Linked DNA regions of Phyllobacterium zundukense. The protein of the gene in region 3 interacts with the protein of the main gene of each other region in a pairwise test. Links are inferred from orthologs where the notes say so. Each region holds a gene or a part of one and is shown on either strand. Other genes may lie near its edges.

Region 1 (3,265 bases), 1.1 Mb from region 3 along the record:
TGTGGCGCTTTGCGACGGCCATCCGCGACAACAATGCCCTGTCGTTCAAGGAACAGTTGCGCGATATCGACCTTCTGATCATCGATGACATGCAGTTCCTGCAGGGCAAGTCGATCCAGCATGAATTCTGCCATCTGATCAATACACTGCTCGACAGCGCCAAGCAGGTCGTCGTCGCCGCCGACCGCCCGCCATCAGAGCTGGAATCGCTGGATGCGCGCGTTCGCTCGCGCCTTCAGGGCGGTGTCGCCCTGGAAATGATCGCGCCGGACTACACAATGCGCCTGGAAATCCTCAAGCGCCGCCTTGCCGCCGCCCAAGCCGAGGACCAGTCGCTGGATATTCCCCTGGCAATCCTCGATCATGTCGCCCAGTCCGTTACCGGCAGCGGCCGCGAACTCGAAGGTGCGTTCAATCAGCTTCTGTTCCGCCAGACATTCGAGCCGAACCTTTCAGTCGATCGCGTCGATGAACTCTTGAGTCATTTGATGCGCGGCGGCGAAGCCAAGCGTATCCGCATCGAGGAAATCCAACGCATCGTTGCACGGCACTACAATGTGTCGAAGCAGGACCTCTTGTCGAACCGGCGCACGCGGACGATCGTCAAACCTCGTCAAATCGCTATGTATCTCGCCAAGATGCTTACACCGCGCTCCCTGCCAGAAATCGGTCGCCGCTTCGGCGGGCGCGATCACACCACGGTTCTCCATGCCGTGCGCAAGATCGAGGATATCGTCGGCAAGGACCAGAAACTGTCGCAGGAGCTCGAGCTCCTCAAGCGCCTCATCAACGATCAGGCCCAATAGTTTATCAACAGAAAGCCTGCGGTGTGGTACGTTGATGCCCGCCGCAGGCTTGCTTTTTGACATGAATTTCTGCCAATTTGCTTGACCCTGGGGGAAATTTGTCCCCTCGCCAGTAAAGCGTCGCAAGCCCGTGGCGCTTTGGCTGGAATTGATGTCAGCGAGACCGGTTTATCATGCGTGTAACTCTTGAACGTTCCAACCTTCTGAAGTCGCTCAATCATGTCCATCGCGTGGTCGAACGGCGCAACACCATTCCGATCCTGTCGAATGTCCTCCTGAACGCGGATGGCGCAAGCCTCGCCCTGAAGGCAACCGACCTCGATCTCGAAGTGACGGAAGCAACGGCGGCGCAGATCGAGCAATCCGGTGCGACCACCGTTCCCGCCCACCTGCTCTACGACATCGTGCGCAAGCTGCCGGATGGTGCCGAAGTGATGCTGGCGACCAATACCGACGGCAATTCCATGGCCGTGACGTCGGGCCGGTCGAGTTTCCGCCTGCAGTGCCTGCCGCAGTCGGATTTTCCAGAGCTGACCGCCGGTTCCTTCAGCCACACATTCCGCATGCCTTCGAGCGCCCTCAAAAGCCTGATCGAGCGGACGCAATTTGCGATCTCCACCGAAGAAACCCGCTATTATCTCAACGGCATCTATTTCCACGCCATTGAAAGCGACGGCACCTTGAAATTGCGGGCGGTCGCCACCGATGGCCACCGCCTCGCCCGTGCCGAACTCGAAGCCCCATCGGGTACCGAGGGCATGCCCGGCATCATTATCCCGCGCAAGACGGTCGCTGAACTGCAGAAGCTCGTCGATGATCCGGATGTGGCCGTCACGGTTGAACTGTCGGAGACCAAGATCCGCTTCACCATCGGCTCGGTGGTTCTGACCTCCAAGCTCATCGATGGCACCTTCCCGGATTATCAGCGCGTCATTCCGTCAGGCAATGACAAGAAACTGACGATCGATCGCCAGAGTTTTGCTTCCGCTGTCGACCGCGTCTCGACAATTTCCAGCGAGCGCGGCCGCGCCGTCAAGCTGACGATCGCCGATGGCCAGTTGACGTTGACCGTCAATAACCCGGATTCCGGCAGCGCAACGGATGAGCTGGCGGCGGATTATGACTCCGATCCGATCGAAATCGGCTTCAATGCCAAATATCTGCTCGACATCACCGCGCAACTGACCGGCTCCGAAGCGATCTTCATGCTTGCCGATGCGGGCTCGCCGACACTGGTGCGGGATACGGGCGACGAAAATGCGCTTTATGTGCTCATGCCGATGCGGGTGTAGTACCCGCCAAGCATTGTTCCCATGACCGATGATCCCTCCACGGACGCGGGCAAACCGGCCCGCGTTGCGATCAGCCGGTTGAAGCTTGCCAATTTCCGCAATTATGAAAGCCTGTCGCTGCGGCTCGGGCCGTCGCATGTCGTTCTGACCGGCGAGAACGGCGCCGGCAAGACCAATCTGCTCGAGGCCATATCGTTCCTGTCGCCCGGACGGGGCTTGCGGCGCGCAACCTATACGGACGTCACCCGCACCAATGCGCCGGACGGCTTCGCCATCCACGCGGCCATCGAGACCACCGAGGGCTCGGTCGATGTCGGCACCGGCCTTGCCGGCAATGCACCGGGCGCTACCGCGCGCCGCGTCCGCATCAATGGGGTGACCGCAGCTGGCGCCGACGAACTGCTCGACTATTCGCGCATTCTCTGGCTCGTTCCCGCTATGGACGGGCTGTTCACCGGCCCTGCTGCCGACCGGCGGCGCTTTCTCGACCGCATGGTCCTCGCCATCGACCCCGCTCATGGCAAGCGCGTCCTCGACTATGAAAAGGCGATGCGCAGCCGTAACCGTCTGCTTACGGAAGAGCGCAGCAACGATTCCTGGCTTGACGCGATAGAGACCCCGATGGCCGAGCTCGGCATCGCCATTGCAGCCGCGCGGGCTGAACTCATGCGGCTCATCAATGGCATGATCGAGCGCTTGCCGGACGACAGCCCCTTCCCCAAGGCTGACTGCTTGCTTGAAGGCGAACTCGAACAGCGTGTCGGGATAGAATCCGCCACCGACGTCGAGGAAACCTTCCGGCGCGCGTTGCATGACGGCCGCAGCCGCGACCGCGCTGCCGGACGCACGCTGGACGGTCCGCACCGCTCGGATCTCCTTGTTCGCCACCGGCCCAAAGCCATGCCGGCAGAGCATTGCTCTACCGGTGAGCAGAAGGCGCTGCTGATCGGCCTCATCCTTTCCCATGCACGGCTGACCGGCGAACTTGCGGGCATGGCGCCGATCCTGCTCCTCGACGAGATTGCCGCGCATCTCGATGAAGGCCGCCGCGCGGCACTTTTCGATATTATCGAGGAACTGGGTGGCCAGGCCTTCATGACCGGCACCGACAAGGCGCTGTTCAAAAGCCTTGAGGGCCGCGCTCAGTTCTTCGATGTGTCGCACGGC
Region 2 (3,322 bases), 1.8 Mb from region 3 along the record:
ATTGTGGTTCGAAGAGGGCGTGCTCTGCGGTGGCAATACTGACGCCTATGGTTTCGTTGCCAATCTCGACGCGGTGAGTCCGGGTTGGGATCGACGCAAGTCGGCGCTGGTGCTCGGTGCGGGTGGTGCCAGTCGCGCGGTGGTCTATGCCTTGAAGCAGCGGGGATTTGATGATGTCCGCATCGTCAATCGCACCGTTGACCGGGCACGCGAGCTGGCGGACCGTTTCGGCACGGGTATAAGTAGTCATGAATGGCGCGCAATTCCCGAGTTGCTGAAAGGTGCTGAATTGATCGTCAATACCACTTCGCTTGGCATGGAAGGCAAGGAAGACGGTGCTGTCGATCTGTCGCTTGCTGACAGGGACGCGCTGGTGACAGACATTGTCTATGTGCCGCTGCAAACACCCCTGCTGAAAACGGCGCGCGTGTGTGGGCTCGAAACCGTCGACGGCCTTGGCATGCTGTTACATCAGGCTGTGCCCGGCTTTGAACGCTGGTTCGGCGTCAGGCCGGACGTTACGCCGGAACTGCGTACGCTCATCCTGGCCGATATGGCAATGTCTGACTTAAGCGGACAATCCAGATGATCGTCCTTGGTCTCACGGGTTCCATCGGCATGGGGAAATCGACCTCTGCACAGATGTTTGTCGATGAAGGCATCCCGGTCTATTCGGCAGATGCGGCAGTGCATCGGCTCTATTCCGGTGCTGCGGCCCCGCTGATCGAAGCAGCATTCCCTGGAACCACCGAAAATGGCAAGGTTGATCGCGCCAAGCTGTCTACAGCGGTCATGGAAAAGCCGGAAGCGCTGGAAAAGCTCGAGGCAATTATTCATCCGCTGGTACGCGCCGAAGAAAATGAATTTCGCGACAATGCGCAGTCACAGGGTGCAAATCTGATCGTCCTCGACATCCCCTTGCTCTTTGAAACCGGAGCCGAAACCCGGGTCGATAAGGTACTTGTCGTAACGGCCCCGGCGGATGTCCAGCGAAGGCGCGTTCTTGAGCGTCCAGGTATGACACCGGCGAAGTTGGGCGCCATTCTGGCGCGTCAGACGCCGGATGCGGAAAAGCAGGCCCGGGCGGATTTCGTCATCGACACGCGCCATGATTTCGATGTGACCCGCGCCGCGGTCCGCAAGATTATCAGCCTCCTGTCAGGATAGGCGGGGACAGAACCCATCCCCCCTTGCCCGAATGGGCCAATTCGTGGAACTTGGGCACAAGGGTGATTCCATGCGCGAAATCATATTCGATACGGAAACGACAGGTCTGGACCGGCTGGATGACCGGATCATCGAGATCGGCGGGGTCGAGCTTGTCAACCGGTTCCCGACCGGACGGACGTTTCACGTCTATATCAATCCCGAGGGCAAGACCGTGCACCCGGATGCGCTCGCGGTCCACGGGATCAGCAATGATCAGCTGGCCGACAAGCCGCTTTTCGCCGGTATCCTCCATGATTTTCTCGATTTCATCGATGGAGCCAAGCTGATCGCGCACAATGCGATGTTCGATATGGGCTTTGTCAATGCAGAGCTGAACCGTCTCGGCCATCCGCCAATACACAATGATCGGGTGGTCGACACATTGGCACTCGCCCGGCGTAAGCACCCGATGGGTCCAAACTCACTCGATGCTCTTTGCCGCCGCTACGGCATCGACAACAGCCATCGCACCATGCACGGGGCGCTCCTGGACTCCCAGCTTCTGGCGGAAGTCTACATCGAGCTGATCGGCGGCAAACAGGCGGCTCTCGGCCTGACAATTGCGGATCAATCGAACAACCAACGAGCCAGCGACGCAGCGGGAACAATCACGATTTCGCGCCGGCCAATAACCCTTCAGCCTCGATTGACCGATGCCGAAAAATCGGCTCACGCCAAGCTGGTGGAAAAGATTGGCGAAAAGGCGATCTGGAACGAACGCAGCGCCTCTCTCGAACTTCAATAAAAAACCCGGGCCTGGACCCGGGTTTTCGCTTTTTCGAAAGCAGGTTCGGCTTAGCTGACTTTGGCCTTGGCCTGTTCTTCGGCCATACGCTGCTGGAACATCTGAGCGAAATCGATCGGATCGATCATCAGTGGCGGGAAACCGCCATTGCGCGTTGCCTCGGCAATGATCTGACGGGCGAACGGGAACAGCAGGCGCGGGCATTCGATGAACAGCAGCGGCAGCAAGTGCTCCTGAGGGAAACCGACGAGACGGAAAACGCCGCCATAGACGAGTTCCGCATTGAACAGGACTTCCTTGCCTTCTCCAGCCTTGGCCGAAAGTGTCAGGACAACATCAAAGTCGTTCTCGGCGATCGGATTTGCATTGACGTTGACATTGATGCTGATGCCGGGAGCCTTGTCACGCGGACGCAGGGAAAGCGGAGCGCCAGGGCTTTCGAAAGAAAGATCCTTCACATACTGCGCCAGAATATTCAGCGTCTGCTGCGGGGCAGTTCCATCGCCATTGGTCACTTCGTTGCCGTTCCCGGCCTTTTCATCAGGCTTTTGAGCCATTGTCTGGAAACCTTCTTCTGTTACGTCCGCTTATGCACGGTTATCGAATGAATGATGGCTCGCTAGCATGTGTGTCTTGGCGAGGCAAGGCACGCACTCTAATCCTATCGTTTCATTCGTGCTACGGCTTTGGGTTCCAGGGCGAGTCTGGATCCGGCTTGCTGGTATAATCTTCCGGATCAAGTTCGATGACACGGTCCTTGATGCGCGATGTTCCGGGCCGGGACGCACCGCGGCCGCCGGACTGGACCACAACCACGCGGTCGCTGATGAACCGCCAGCCGATGTCACGCACGGCCGGGATGAACAGCAGCAAACCGATAATGTCGGTAATGAAGCCGGGAATGATCAACAGGAACGCGGCAAAGACCAGCATAACGCCGTGAACCAGCTCCCGCTTCGGCGTGCGACCGGCGGCCGTTTCCTCGCGGATTTTCTGGATGAGCCCAAAGCCCTGCAGGCGCAGCAAAAAGACGCCCAGGAAGATCGACAGGAATATGAGACCAAGCGTTGCCAGCACGCCGATTTTGCTGCCGACCACGATGAAACCAGCGATTTCCAGAAATGGGAGCGCCAGGAGGAGCAGAGGCACGAGAGACGATCGCAAACTAATTTACCTTTCAGAGGACATATCGGGATATTATCCATACCCGGCGTCAATTTCATGCCTATATAGGCAAGCAAGATGAGCATTTGTATGATTGTGTTTGGCAATCTATATGATTTTGGTATTTCGGCGGAAGATCGAAGGCCGCAACGAACTTTGGGATGAATGGCAGGCGACATGGAATATCTGGACTTCGGAACAATT
Region 3 (4,387 bases):
CTCGACTACATGAAGGTTGGCGCGCGTGCTTCGCACCGGCCAAGCGAACTCTCCGGTGGCGAACAGCAACGTGTGGCAATTGCCCGTGCCGTGGCGAACGCTCCATTGGTTCTGCTGGCAGACGAGCCAACAGGCAACCTTGATCCGGTGACGTCGTCCTATGTGTTCGAGGCGCTGGAAGCCCTGGTTCGCCAGTCCGGTCTCTCTGCGATGATCGCAACCCACAATTTCGAACTCGCGCGCCGCATGGACCGGCGCGTGACGCTCAAGGACGGCAAGATCACCAGCCTCTGATCGATTCGCGCCCTTTTCATTTTCCTTCCATTAATATTTCAAAAACCATAGCGCCGATAGGCGCTTTGGTACGCTTGACTTTAGAACAAAAATAGAACAAAACATAGACATAGAGACAACGACGAAGGGTTTTACCGATGAGCGAACTTTTCCAGGACGTTATGTCATTCGTTACAGTCAGCCTGTTCATTGCGACTTTCGCAATGTGGGTCAGCGCAATCTGAAAGAATATCGGGATCGTCGGCTTCAGAGTTTCAGGGCTGACGATCCCGGCTTCTGTCCACTGTTGAAGCCGGCCAAATCTTCAAATCAGGTGGACACATCATCGCGCATGTCGGACTATGACGGCGCGGTGAATCGGTTTCTCCGTTCAAGTCTTCGGAGATGAAAAATTGGCAGACGGGCAGAGCAACGGCGGCGAAAGCAACGCGACAAAACAGGCGCTGCGCTTCGTTCACCTGAGGGTTCATTCCGCATACTCGCTGCTTGAAGGCGCCTTGCAGGTCGCAAAGGTGATTGATCTCGCGGTGTCGAACAAGGCGCCGGCGATCGCGATTACCGATACCAACAATCTTTTCGGTGCCCTTGAATTCGCGCAAAAGGGATCGAAGGCGGGGCTGCAGCCTATTATTGGTTGCCAACTCGATATCGCCTTCCACGATCAGGCAGAGGAAAGCCGTAGTGCTAACCGGCGCGAGGCGCTTGGTCTGGCGCCGCTTGTGTTGCTTGCGGCGACCGAGGAGGGCTATGCCAATCTCGTTCGCCTTGTCAGCCGTGCCTATCTGGAAACGCCCGCCGGCGATCCGGTCCACATCACATCGAATTGGTTGCCTGGCCGAACTGACGGCATCATTGCCCTGTCGGGCGGTCCGGAAGGTGCCATCGCCAAGGCGATCAAGGATGATCGCATCGACCGCGCGCGGCAGCGACTGATCGGTTTGAAAGCGCTGTTTGGTGACCGGCTCTATGTCGAGTTGCAGCGCCATCGAGGCTATGATCGCGCTCTCGAGGCAACGCAGGTTGAACTCGCCTATGAGCTTGAACTGCCGCTCGTTGCCACCAATGATGTATTTTTCTCCAAGAGCGCCGATTACGAGGCTCACGATGCCTTGCTGGCAATTGCCGCCGGTTCGCTCCTTTCGATCGACGACCGGCGGCGTCTGACGCCGGATCACTATCTCAAGAGCGAAGATGAGATGGTGGACCTGTTTGCCGATCTGCCGGAGGCGGTGGAGAACACCGTCGAGATTGCGCTGCGCTGCTCCTACTATCCAAAGAATCGCGCGCCGATCCTGCCGCGCTTTACCGGTGAGAGTGGCGATCCAGAGGCGGCGTTGCAGGCCGAAGCGGACGAATTGGCACGGCAGGCGAGGGAAGGTCTCGCGCAGCGCATTGAGACCCTAGGGCTCGCTGGCGCCCACACCCGCGAGGAATATGCGACACGTCTCGAATACGAGATTTCCATCATTACCCGAATGAAATATCCGGGATACTTCCTCATCGTTTCCGACTTCATCAAATGGGCGAAAGCCCATGATATTCCTGTGGGTCCTGGTCGTGGTTCCGGCGCGGGTTCGCTCGTTGCCTATGCGTTGACCATTACCGACGTCGATCCCCTCCGGTTCTCGCTGCTGTTCGAGCGCTTCCTCAATCCAGATCGCGTTTCGATGCCTGACTTTGACATCGACTTCTGTCAGGAGCGGCGTGATGAGGTCATACGTTACGTTCAGGGCAAGTATGGCCGCGATCAGGTGGCACAGATCATTACGTTCGGTACCCTGCAGGCGCGAGCCGTCCTGCGCGACGTCGGACGCGTGCTGGAAATGCCCTATGGCCAGGTCGACCGCCTGACCAAGATGGTCCCGGCCAATCCCGCCAACCCGGTAACACTGTCCAAGGCGATCGAGGACGAGCCACGCCTGCGCGAGGAGCGCGACAAGGAGCCGGTGGTCGAACGGCTGCTCGATATCTCGCTCAAGCTGGAAGGGCTGTATCGCCACGCCTCGACCCATGCGGCGGGCATCGTGATCGGCGACCGGCCCTTGTCGGAACTGGTGCCGATGTACCGCGATCCGCGTTCGGATATGCCGGTTACGCAGTTCAACATGAAAATGGTGGAAGAGGCGGGGCTGGTTAAGTTCGACTTCCTCGGACTCAAGACGCTTACCGTCCTTCAGACCGCCGTCAATCTTGTCAAGCGGCGCGGCATTACCGTGGACCTTTCCAATCTGCCATTCGATGACAAGCCTACCTACGAGATGCTTTCGCGCGGCGAAACGGTCGGCGTGTTCCAGGTGGAAAGCACCGGCATGCGCAAAGCCCTGATTGGCATGCGACCGGACCGCATCGAGGACATCATCGCGCTCGTCGCGCTCTATCGGCCGGGTCCGATGGAGAATATCCCGACCTACAATGCGCGCAAGAATGGCGATGAGGAGATGGCGTCGATCCATCCGAAGATCGACCATCTTGTCAAGGAAACCCAGGGCGTCATCATCTATCAGGAACAGGTGATGCAGATCGCGCAGGAAATGTCCGGCTATACGCTGGGTGAAGCCGATCTGCTGCGCCGCGCCATGGGCAAGAAGATCCGCGCCGAAATGGACATGCAGCGGGTGCGTTTTGTCGACGGTGCCGTCGAACGCGGCGTGACCAAGCCGCAAGCCAACTTCATTTTCGACCTTCTTGCGAAATTCGCCGACTACGGCTTCAACAAATCGCACGCCGCGGCCTATGCAATCGTGTCGTTTCAGACCGCCTATATGAAGGCGCACTACCCGGTTGAATTCCTTGCTGCATCAATGACATACGACATGTCAAACACGGACAAGCTGAATGATTTCCGCCGCGAAGCGGTGCGGCTTGGTATCGAGGTGGTCACGCCATCGGTGAATACGTCCTATCGTCTCTTCGAGGTTGGCGAGAACCGGATCTTCTATTCGCTGGCAGCCATCAAGGGCGTCGGTGAGGCCGCAGTCGACCATATAGTCGAGAAGCGCGGCGCGACGCCCTATGCCAGTCTGGAAGATTTTTGTGAGCGGATCGACCCGCGAGTCGTCAACCGGCGCGTCTTCGAAAGCCTGATAAATGCTGGCGCCTTCGATTGTTTCGGACGCGAGCGTCCGGCGCTGATTGCCGGTCTCGATCGTATCATCGGTCATGCACAGCGCACGCAGGAAGACAGCGTCAGCGGTCAAGCCGATATTTTTGGTGGCATGGCCGCAGGCGGGACGCAGACGCTGCAACTGCCAGCAGCGGCCCCTTGGCTCTCGGCGGAAAAGCTGCGGCGCGAGTTTGAAGCAGCCGGCTTTTATCTTTCGGCACATCCGCTCGATGAGTACCGGCCGATCCTGGAAAAGATGCGCGTGCAAACCTGGGCCGAGTTTCAGGCGGCGGTCAAACGTGGCGCCAATGCCGGGCGCCTGGCCGGTACCATCACGGCGAAGCAGGAGCGCAAGACCAAGACTGGCAACAAGATGGGAATCATCCAATTCTCTGATTCTTCAGGGCAATTTGAAGCAGTGCTCTTCTCGGAAGCCCTGGCGCAGTTCCGCGATTTGCTGGAGCCGGGCAGGTCAGTGGTTGTTACGGTCGGTGCCGAAGACCGGCCGGAAGGCATCAGTCTGCGCATCCAGACGGCCCAGTCGCTTGAAGATGAGGCGACACGCATGCAGAAGGCATTGCGGCTCTATATGCGCTCCAGCGAGCCCCTGAGCGCCATTACGCCCTATCTGGCGCCGCAGAACGATGGCCAGGTGGTGAGCCTCATCCTGATCAAGGAGAATGGCGCGACCGAGGTCGAAATCGAGTTGCCGAACCGTTATCGCGTCGGACCGCAGGTCGCCAGCGCAATGAAAGCCATTCCCGGAATTGTCGAAGTCGAAATGGGGTGAGAAGGCAGCGGCGATCAACCTGTTACATCTAAATTGCAATCCAAAATTGAGATTCTCATACCAAATTGACGAATTCTCGTGCTGTTTTTGACCGAATTCGGCTGAAACTGTTCCAATTCCATTTCATTCGATTTCATCCGGCACATTCTTGGTTCGGGATTGTATCTTCCCGAACGTGTAACCAGTTTCCACAGCGTGGT

The links.
Region 1: the proteins of dnaE (region 3) and dnaN interact in binary tests that used the Escherichia coli proteins (3 or more experiments, as listed by UniProt). The link is inferred for Phyllobacterium zundukense from one-to-one orthologs.
Region 2: the proteins of dnaE (region 3) and dnaQ interact in binary tests that used the Escherichia coli proteins (3 or more experiments, as listed by UniProt). The link is inferred for Phyllobacterium zundukense from one-to-one orthologs.

What each region holds. Positions count from the first base shown.
Region 1 is NZ_CP017940.1:3,139,448-3,142,712, forward strand. Bases 98-3,038 are described here. They hold dnaN (DNA polymerase III subunit beta), read left to right. Parts: upstream 98-979; coding sequence 980-2,098; downstream 2,099-3,038. Other genes in these bases: dnaA (chromosomal replication initiator protein DnaA), read left to right, coding at 98-806; recF (DNA replication/repair protein RecF), read left to right, coding at 2,120-3,038. In the rest of the region: more of dnaA, read left to right, coding at 1-97; more of recF, read left to right, coding at 3,039-3,265. UniProt on the Escherichia coli protein: Confers DNA tethering and processivity to DNA polymerases and other proteins. Acts as a clamp, forming a ring around DNA (a reaction catalyzed by the clamp-loading complex) which diffuses in an ATP-independent manner freely and bidirectionally along dsDNA.
Region 2 is NZ_CP017940.1:3,831,875-3,835,196, reverse strand. What follows is about bases 98-3,095. They hold dnaQ (DNA polymerase III subunit epsilon), read left to right. Parts: upstream 98-1,237; coding sequence 1,238-1,954; downstream 1,955-3,095. Other genes in these bases: BLM14_RS19135 (FxsA family protein), read right to left, coding at 2,633-3,095; secB (protein-export chaperone SecB), read right to left, coding at 2,005-2,511; coaE (dephospho-CoA kinase), read left to right, coding at 586-1,167; BLM14_RS19155 (shikimate dehydrogenase), read left to right, coding at 98-589. In the rest of the region: more of BLM14_RS19155, read left to right, coding at 1-97; more of BLM14_RS19135, read right to left, coding at 3,096-3,118; BLM14_RS19130 (Tim44/TimA family putative adaptor protein), read left to right, coding at 3,296-3,322. UniProt on the Escherichia coli protein: DNA polymerase III is a complex, multichain enzyme responsible for most of the replicative synthesis in bacteria. The epsilon subunit contain the editing function and is a proofreading 3'-5' exonuclease.
Region 3 is NZ_CP017940.1:2,069,359-2,073,745, reverse strand. What follows is about bases 325-4,387. They hold dnaE (DNA polymerase III subunit alpha), read left to right. Parts: upstream 325-686; coding sequence 687-4,187; downstream 4,188-4,387. Other genes in these bases: BLM14_RS10400 (DNA polymerase IV), read right to left, coding at 4,311-4,387. Also shown: BLM14_RS10410 (ABC transporter ATP-binding protein), read left to right, coding at 1-294. UniProt on the Escherichia coli protein: DNA polymerase III is a complex, multichain enzyme responsible for most of the replicative synthesis in bacteria. This DNA polymerase also exhibits 3' to 5' exonuclease activity. The alpha chain is the DNA polymerase catalytic subunit.